2 regions of the Thermococcus henrietii genome follow, and region 1 is predicted to be linked to the other one. Evidence: riboswitches for the same ligand, from Rfam matches in the RefSeq annotation. Region 1 holds a riboswitch; the other holds the start of a gene.
The links. A riboswitch is a leader RNA that binds a small molecule or an ion and turns the genes downstream of it on or off. The one in region 1 is predicted to bind fluoride.
Positions count from the first base shown of each region.

Region 2: it holds a riboswitch for fluoride, as region 1 does, so the genes downstream of both, CS910_RS07925 (prenyltransferase/squalene oxidase repeat-containing protein) here and CS910_RS07280 (respiratory chain complex I subunit 1 family protein) in region 1, are expected to answer to the same signal.

Region 1 is NZ_LT900021.1:1,311,366-1,315,908, reverse strand. Features, by position in the region: gene CS910_RS07295 (valine--tRNA ligase) at 1-1,662, shown strand, start outside; gene CS910_RS07290 (hypothetical protein) at 1,709-1,888, shown strand; gene CS910_RS07285 (hypothetical protein) at 1,866-2,108, shown strand; fluoride riboswitch at 2,161-2,225, shown strand; gene CS910_RS07280 (respiratory chain complex I subunit 1 family protein) at 2,247-3,206, shown strand; gene CS910_RS07275 (hydrogenase) at 3,203-3,820, shown strand; gene CS910_RS07270 (proton-conducting transporter transmembrane domain-containing protein) at 3,825-4,543, shown strand, end outside.
Region 2 is NZ_LT900021.1:1,433,692-1,438,234, forward strand. Features, by position in the region: gene crcB (fluoride efflux transporter CrcB) at 1-106, opposite strand, end outside; gene CS910_RS07905 (hypothetical protein) at 111-341, opposite strand; gene CS910_RS11910 (hypothetical protein) at 301-456, opposite strand; gene CS910_RS07910 (ribbon-helix-helix domain-containing protein) at 443-877, opposite strand; gene CS910_RS07915 (hypothetical protein) at 834-1,178, opposite strand; gene CS910_RS07920 (DUF6062 family protein) at 1,157-1,828, opposite strand; gene CS910_RS07925 (prenyltransferase/squalene oxidase repeat-containing protein) at 1,838-2,704, opposite strand; fluoride riboswitch at 2,721-2,782, opposite strand; gene CS910_RS07930 (archaemetzincin) at 2,878-3,576, shown strand; gene CS910_RS07935 (peroxiredoxin) at 3,566-4,021, opposite strand; gene pyk (pyruvate kinase) at 4,116-4,543, shown strand, end outside.

The DNA of each region.
Region 1 (4,543 bases):
CTCAGACACACCGAGAGGAGCTCCTGTATGGCCCCGATTGAGCTACTCCCCAAGAAGCAGTGGTTCATAAAGGTCAAGGACTTCACGGACGAGATAGTGAAGGTCGCGAAGGAAATCGACTGGTATCCCGAGGACATGTTCCTCCGCCTCAAGGACTGGGCCGAGAGCATGGATTGGGACTGGGTCATAAGCAGGCAGAGGGTCTTCGGAACTCCAATCCCATTCTGGGTCTGCGATAACGGCGAGATAATACTGCCCGACGAGGATAAGCTTCCGGTTGACCCGCGCTTTGACAAGCCTCCGAGGAAGTGCTCCGACGGAAGCGAGCCGAAGCCCGTCACCGACGTCCTCGACTGCTGGGTTGACTCGAGCATAACCCCGCTGATAATAACCAAGTGGCACGAGGCCATCAAGGGCGACGAAAAAGCCAAGCGCTGGTTCGAGCACAACTTCCCGACCGCGCTCAGGCCCCAGGGAACCGACATCATAAGGACGTGGGCATTCTACACGATATTCAGGACCTACATACTTACCGGCGAGAAGCCCTGGCGCGACGTCCTCATCAACGGAATGGTCGCCGGGCCCGATGGAAGGAAGATGAGCAAGAGCTACGGCAACGTCGTTGCCCCGGATGAGGTCATTCCGAAGTACGGCGCCGACGCTCTGAGGCTCTGGACGGCCCTCGCCCCACCCGGAGAGGACCACCCGTTCAAGTGGGAGACCGTAGACTACAACTTCCGCTTCCTGCAGAAGGTCTGGAACATCTACCGCTTCGCCGAGAGACATCTCGCTGATTTCGACCCGGACAAAGCGCCAGAGGAGCTCGAACCGCTCGACCGCTGGATTCTCAGCAGACTCCACAGGCTCATCAAGTTCGCCACCGAGGAGATGGAGCGCTACCGCTTCAACCTTCTGACGAGAGAGCTGATAACCTTCGTCTGGCACGAGGTCGCCGACGATTACATTGAGATGATTAAGTACCGTCTCTACGGCGACGACGAGGAGAGCAAGCTGAAGGCTAAGACGGCGCTCTACGAGCTCCTCTACAACCTGATGCTCCTGATGGCGCCCTTCGTCCCGCACATCACCGAGGAGCTCTACCAGAACCTCTTCCGCGAGCGGGTTGGCGTTAAAAGCGTTCACCTCCTTGAATGGCCGAAGTTCAGAGAGGACAGAATCGACGAAGAGGCCGAGAAGCTCGGTGAGCTGGCGAGGGAAATAGTCGGTGCGATAAGGCGCTACAAGAACTCTCACGGCCTCGCCCTCAACGCCAAGCTCAAGCACGTAGCCATCTATGCAACGGACTCCTACGAGAAGCTCAAGACCATCGAGAGGGACATAGCCGGAACGATGAACATCGAGAGGCTTGAGGTCATCAGGGGTGAGCCGGCTTTAGAGGAGCGCATAACCGAGATAAAGCCCAACTTCAGAACCGTTGGGCCGAGATACGGCAAGCTCGTGCCGAAGATTACCACCTACCTCAAGGAGCACGCGGAAGAGGTTGCCAAGGCGCTCAAGGAGGCCGGAAAGGTCGAGTTCGAGGTCGACGGTCAGAAGGTCGAGTTGAGCAAAGACGACGTCATCATCAGGAAGGCGGTGTTCAGTGAGGGCGAAGAGGTCGAGACGGCAGTAGTTGGGGACGCGGTTATAGTGTTCTTCTGAGTTAGGTTTTTACGCCTCCCCTTCTATTCTTACCCGGTGGAGAACCTTGAGGGAAGAGGAGCTGAAGAAGCGAATCGAGGAAATGGAGAAGCTCCTTGAGCTTATGGAACTCAAATACGCTGAGATGAAGCGGGACAACGAGCTTCTGAGGAAAGCCCTCAGAGAGCTCCAAAGGGAAAACGAGAATTTAAAGGGTGAGGGAGATGGAAGAGGAGAAACTCCGTGACAGACTGCTCGAGCTCTCGAAGAAGGAGGCGGTGCTCAACTACAAGATGTACGAGCTCTTCAACGAGAACAGAACCCTTGCAATCAAGCTGGCCGGCTACATAGCCGAGAACAGAATGCTCGGAGGAAACTGGAGCGACGAGGAAGCGATTAATGTCATGGACAAGTACCTCAAGGCAGGGAGAAAAGAGGAGCATCCCCCCAAAGACGTCCATCAGTGAACTCCCGAGTTCTCAAAACCTTTAAAAACCCAGCCTCATAAAACCGCCGGGCAAATTTCCGGGCGATGGCGTCCGCCCTAACTGCCCCGAACAGGGGCTAATGACGCCTGTTCTCTCCATATCGGGGAGGTGACGCCTTTGAACCCGGAAGACAGGGTGGTTATCGGTTTAGTTCAGGTTATAGTGGTGCTCCTGCTCTCACCCCTAATGGTAGGAATCCTTAAGAAGATAGAGGCGCGCATCGAGTCGAGGAAGGGAATAAGCATCTTCCAGCCCTACTACGACCTCGCGAAGTTCTTCAGGAAGGAGACGCTGATTCCAGAGGGAGTCGGCCCGTTCTTCGTCATCGCGCCGTTCGTAGCCTTCGGTGCAATGCTGACGTTGCCCTGGGTGCTCCCGATAGTCGGCAACTTCCCGAGCTGGCTGGCCCCGACGGTGGACTTCTTCGGCGGGACCTTCATATTCGGCCTCGCCGCGATGGCCTCGGTTCTGGCCACCGAGAGGACGGGAAGTTACTACACCGGGATAGGGGCAACCCGTTCCGTGAACTTTGGGGCCTTCGCGGAGCCGGTCCTCATAATGGTCTTCTTCGGAGTGGCGATAATCACCGGAACCAACAACCCGTTCCTGATGAACCACAGGGTAACGGCGGAAGGCTGGTACCTCAGCCCGACGCACATCCTCATCACGGCCGCGTTCTTCATGCTCCTGCTCTTCGATACGGGAAAGCTCCCAATCGAGTCCCACGGAAGCAACGAGCTCGGAATGCTCGACCAGGCAAAGGGTCTCGAGTACACAGGCCCGCTCTACGCCCTCAACTCCTGGGCGGGCTACATGAAGTCCTTCATCCTGATGGCGGTCTTCCTCAACGTCTTCGCGGTCCCATGGGGCCTCGCGACGAGCGCAAGTTTAGTCGAGATTGCCAAGGGAATCGCGACGCTCTTCGTCAAGATGCTCGGGCTCATCCTGGCTTTCGTCGTCGTTGAGGAGACCCTGGCGAAGATAAGGCTCTTCCGCATCATCGACTACCTTTCCGCCAGCTTCCTCCTGGCGATAATGGGCGTTATCAGCTTCCTCCTCGGGGGTGGTGCGCCGTGATCAACGAAATCCTAAACCTGCTAGGCTCGGTGGTCCTCCTCACGGCCTTCTTCATGCTCACCGAGTCCTACATGCACTCGCTGATTGAGGCGGTTGCGTTCCAGTCCGTCCTAATCGGTCTGATTATCGGAATAGTCGGCTGGGAAAAGCGGATTCCTGAGCTCATAATCCTCGGCGGAATCACGATAGCGTTCAGGGCACTTCTGATACCCTGGCTCCTCCAGAGGGACGTCAGGAAGGAGAGAATCTGGCGCGGAAGGGAGATTAAGACGACGCACCACGCGATAGTCCTCGGCCTCGTCGTGGCGGTTCTCGCGTATTTCCTCTACATCCCGATCTACAGGGCAACGGACAACTGGAGCGGGGTCATAGCCTTCGTCCTGCTTTTCCTGGGCATGCTCATCATAGCCTCGAGGAGGAACGCCCTGGCCCAGATAGTCGGCTACCTCAGCGAGGAGAACGCGCTCCTCTACCTCGCGGTGATGCTCTCGCCGATGCCCATGGTCCTTGAGTTCGGGATACTGCTCGATATGATAGCCTTCGTCCTGCTCGCGGTCGTCTTAGGTGCCGAGAAGCGCTACGGACCGCTGGAAGTCGAGGAGCTGGTGGGGTGATAGCATGGAGGCCGTGGTTTACCTGCTCGCGATACCACTCATAGCAACGCTCCTTCCGCTCATCTCGGAGAGGCTCGGCAGGGCAATCGTCCCCGGGCTGGCCTTCATAACGGCATCAATGGCAACCGACATGCTCATCAGGGGCTACACCGTCTCGAGCCACTACTTCTACGCCGACTGGTACTCGATGATTCTGGCGACGACGATAGCCTGGATTTACTTCTTTGCCTCCCTGGCCTCGCTCTACTACGTCGAGAGGGTCGAGAGGCCATTCTACCCGCTCAGGCTCTACTGGAGCTTCCTCTCGCTCTTCGCGCTCTCGATGATTTTCACCGCCGTCGTCTCGAACCTCGGCTGGATGTGGATTGGGCTTGAGGCGACGACCGTCGTCAGCGCGATACTCATAATCACAGACGGCAAGAAGCGGAACGTCGAGGGGGCTTGGCGCTACATGATTATCGCCTCCGCGGGCCTTGGAATTGCCTTCCTCTCTGTTGTCATAACCTACAGCTTCGCGGGAACCCTCGACGTCAGGCACCTCGTTCTCTCCGAGAAGGCCGGTGCCGTGATCGGACTGCTTGCCATAGTCGGCTTCGGAACAAAGGTCGGCCTCTTCCCGATGCACGGCTGGCTTCCAGATGCCCACGGAAGCGCCCCTTCGCCGGTCAGCGCTATGCTCTCGGGAACGCTCCTCCCAACGGCGCTCCTCGTCTACTACCGCCT
Region 2 (4,543 bases), 120 kb from region 1:
CCACAGGAAAGTCCCTGTAGACCGGTAGCAGTCCAGATAGATAGAACCTCGTGAGTGCACCAAGCGCCCCTCCAAGTGCGACCAGGGTTATTAGCTTCGCGTTCATGCCATCACCTCTGCATGTACCTCTCGGCTATCTTGAGGACCTCTTCCCTAGCCCCGTTTCCACCGAGGAGTTTGTTTCGTGAGGAGAGTGCAAAGAGCTTCATGGCCAGGTAGAAGTTTTCGTTCAGGACGGTGGTGAGTTTAAACCGCAGGGAAGCTATCTCACGGGAGAGCTCGAAGAGTTCCCTAACGTCATCAACGTTGTTCCCCTTTGGGTGACCTGAGGAGTCTCTCATTTTCAGCCCTCAGCCGGGCTATCTCCCTCCGCATGATTTCGGCATCCTTTAAAGCTTTTTGGTACTCCTCCCTGAGCTTCTCAAGTTCGCGTAGAAGTTCTTCAACCCTTCCCACTTCCCTCACCGAACGCGGATGACATGTAGTAGTGTATCAGCTCCTCCACCTTCGAGTAGTCCCTTTCCGGCATGCCGAGCATCTTCCTCAACCTCTTGTTCTCGGCTATCATCCCCGAGAGCATTATCGCCAGGTTCTGGTTGTCCATGGCCGAGTAGTACGTCTTGAACTTTAAGGGGGACCAGTGACCTTCGAGCTCGTAAAGTTTCTCCTCAAGCCCGTTTATTTCCTCTTCAATTCTTCTTAGCTCCTCGTCATTAACTTCCTCGTCAACGTATCCATCGAGGAGGATAACCCGAAGTGCTTCTTCAATTCGAAAACCGTGCTTTTTGCTCACTTCTTCTATTCGCCGCCACAGGTCGTCGGGTATTGTGAAGCTAACCTTTCTCCACCTTCCCTTTGCCCACACCGTTATCTTCATCCCCACCACCCAGCATCTTCCTGAGTCTCGCGTTTTCTTCCCCGAGCTCCTCGCGGAGTTTCATCATGTACTCCCTGTCGGCCTTGGCTTTTTTCTCGAATTCAACGAGCTCTTCGTAGTGTTTCTCCATCTCCTCAAGCTTTCTTCGAAGTTTTTCCCGTCTCTCAAGCAAAATCCTCAGCTTGAGGGCTCTCAGCGTTCTTTCAAGTCCCTCAACGTCCCTCAATCTTACCTCTATCTCTCGCCTGTTCCTCCTGATTGCGTCGAGTTCCTCACCACTCACCTCAATCTCAACGGCCAACGCTTCTCCCTCCTCTCCCGGCGCCGGGAGTGGGGTCCTACCTCCCTCCCGACCAGAAATTCAACGGCCTCAATGACTGCCCTCTTTTCATCCTCACTCGGTTTCTCCTCGGACCTGTAGTCAAAGCTCTCGATGAGCCGCACGAGCCGGGCGTCAAGCTCCCGAAGCTTTTCCTTCTGAACCTCCTCGAGACGGGTTTTAAGGTTCTCGTCTTCTACGAGTTTGAGGATTTCCTCGTAGTGCCTCCTGCAGAGTATCGATGGGGATTCCGCATAGGCATCGAGGAGCTCCGGCAGTCTGTCGGCGATGGACTCGATTAGCGTTCTCTCCTTCTCTCTTGAGAGTCTGCAGAGGAAGCACTCGTCTTCCCCCACTTTCCCAGAGAGGTAGCTCCTAAGAACGTCCTCGTATATGACGGAGACCCCGTGGGGACCGAGGAGGGGGTTGGAAAGGGCAAGGTGGAGGACCTTCCACGCGTGATACGTGCAGAGCCCGCCGCTTCCCCTGAACTCCCTCCGCACCTCGGGGTCGTTGGGGTGCTCGTAGAGTATCGTTTCAATCTCGGTTCTCTCGAACCTCTCAACTAACCTGCACACCGGGCAACCCGGCTCGCTCATAGCGTTCCTCAGCTCCAGCTCGATAACGTCCATAGGCCTTCACTAAACGAAGCGTGAGGCGAACTCAACGACCGCCAGCGCGCGGTAGGTGTTCTGGAAGTTCGAGATTCCGAGTTCTATACTCCTCCTGAATCCCCCGTTGGGATTCTGAAGCTGGCGGATGAACCATATGTGCCTCCTCGGACAGGAAGGCGCTTCGTCCTGAATCTCCAGTCCCCTGGAGGCATAGAACGTTGGCTCTAGGTATGGTGGAAGACTGTAGGGCACCTCGGTAAAGCCTCCCCAATCACCACAGAGCTCACAGTTCCTGAAGTGGGGACTCTTCGGCGGGTGATAGCCGAGTTTGCGAAGGCTGAATATCGCCTGATACGTCATAGTCGTAGTCGGCTGCTTGACGCCGTAGCCGTTGCCGTTGCGGAACTTCATGACGAACTCCCTTATGGCTTCCCTCTCGTCGGGGTTAAACTTGAGGCCGATTGCATCGAAGGCCTTTGTGACCCAGTAGGTGGCCTCGAGCGGCGTTGCCGTTCCAAACTCCTCGCTCCCCCCGAGTCCAACCGCGAACTTGCCCTCCGCGGGGTTGTACTTGGTGAAGACTATCTCACTCCTCTCCCTCGCCACGTCCTTGGCCCCGAGAACGGCCAGCCCCTCAAGCGCCATCGCTATTGCCACGACGGCCGTCTGGGGCTGTATCGCATTTGCAAGGAACTCTATAGTCTTCTCGGGCTCTGGAAAGTCCAGGTCCAATAGCTCGTAAATCTTGACCGCGTAGTAGGTGTCGTTTACGTTCGTATCGTCGAGAAGGCTCACGAAGCAGTACCCTCCGTCCTCGTGGCGCCTCTCTCCCACGTATTTGAGAACCGCATCAACGTTAACGTAACGGGCAATCCTGTCGAACTTGGAGACCATACCCTCACCCCCCGGACGCAGAACAGGCGTCATCAGGCCCGGCGGGCCGTTAGGGCGGACGCCATCGCCCGAGCATTCACTCCCGGTGGTGACTTAAAAACATCTTGGTTCAACCTTCTAAAAGAACGCTTATAAAGATTCTCCCGCCTAAGTCATGAGCGGCGGTGGAATCCATGGAGTTCATCGGTTTCACATACGTTACCAACTTCCTCAGCGAAACGCTTGAAAGGACAATGTTCGAAGTCGTTGATGACGCTAACAGGCTTTTAAAAGACCTCGACCTCCCTCTGAGGTTTCTCTACCTGGACAGCCTGACCCTCGAACCAGGTTACTTAATAACGGTTGAGACCCCCGAGGACAGGGTCAGGTTATACCCCCTCGAGGTCCTCGTTGATTTCCTTGACTACCGCCTCAAGGTTGAGCTCGAGAAGAACGACGGAATAACCATGAACAAAATCCTCGGTTTGATAAGCTTCCCCCTCGCGTCGAGGAACCGCTACTTCGACTTCTACGAGAGCTTCCTGGGGTTCCAGGCGGAGAGGCTCGGAAGGAGGATAATGGTGCTCTCAATGAGACCTTTTGAGTCGGACGTCCTCAGAATGGCCATCAGAACCCTTGAGAGCCCAAACGTCGAGGAGGACGTCAAACACCTCGCCAGAAGGGTCCTTCCCCGTGAGCTCGAGACCTTCAAGGGACGCCTCCTCAAGGGCATCCTTCACGAGGTCGGCCACGCCTTCGGCCTCGAGCACTGCTCCAACCCGTGCGTCATGAACCCGCCGGCGACGATTGAGGAGTGGGACTCCAGACCCGCCATCTTCTGTGACTCCTGCATGAAAAAACTGAAGGAGAGCTTGGGGAGCTTCACCCTTTGAGTTCCTTGGCAACCTTGAGAACCCTTCCGGCGTGCCCCTTTGCCCGGACGTTGCGCTTCTCCCACACGATTTCACCCTCAGGGTTCATGATGAACGTGCTCCTTATGACGCCTTCGTATTCCTTTCCGTAGCGCTTCTTCTTTCCCCACGCGCCGAGGGCCTTGATGAGCTGAACCTCGGGGTCGCTCAGGAGCTTAACCTTTAGCCCGTGCTTCTCCTTGAACCTGCGGTGGCTCTCAACAGAATCCTTCGAGACCCCAATCACCTGGAAGCCAAGCTTCTCGAATTCGGGAAGCAACTCCGTAAACTCCTTCGCCTCGGTTGTGCAACCGGGGGTGTTGTCCTTTGGGTAAACGTAGAGAACCGTCCACCTGCCCTTTACGATGTCCCCGAGCCTGACCTTTCGGCCCCCTTCGTCGTAAACCTCAACCTCAAGGAACCCCATGAAACCACCAGAGCTTTTAGGGCGCCCTAATTAATAAACCTTCCGCGGGAAACGTTTTTTAGCGGGAGCGCGTAGTCCCTTCTTAGGTGGTAGCATGAGACTTCCTGGGCAGAAAACGAAGATTATAGCGACCCTCGGCCCGGCTTCGCTCAAGGAGAAAACGGTTTCTGCGATGGTCCGCGCGGGCATGAGCGTTGCGAGGCTCAACTTCGCCCACGGCGACCTCAAACAGCACGAGAGGGCGGTAAAGCTCGTCAGGAAGGTTTCAGAGAAGCTCGACAGGCCCGTCGCGATACTCGGCGACCTGCCCGGCGTCAAGATTCGCGTTGGAGAAATAGAGGGCGGTTCCGTCAACCTGAGGCGCTGGCAGACTATAACTCTGACCACCAGGGACGTCGTTGGAAACGAAGCGGTAATCCCCGTTGAGTTCAAGGACTTCCCGAGGATGGTCTCCAAGGGCGATGTGATTTACCTCAGCGACGGCTTCATAGCGCTCCGCGTTGAGGAAGTTCGGGGTCAGGA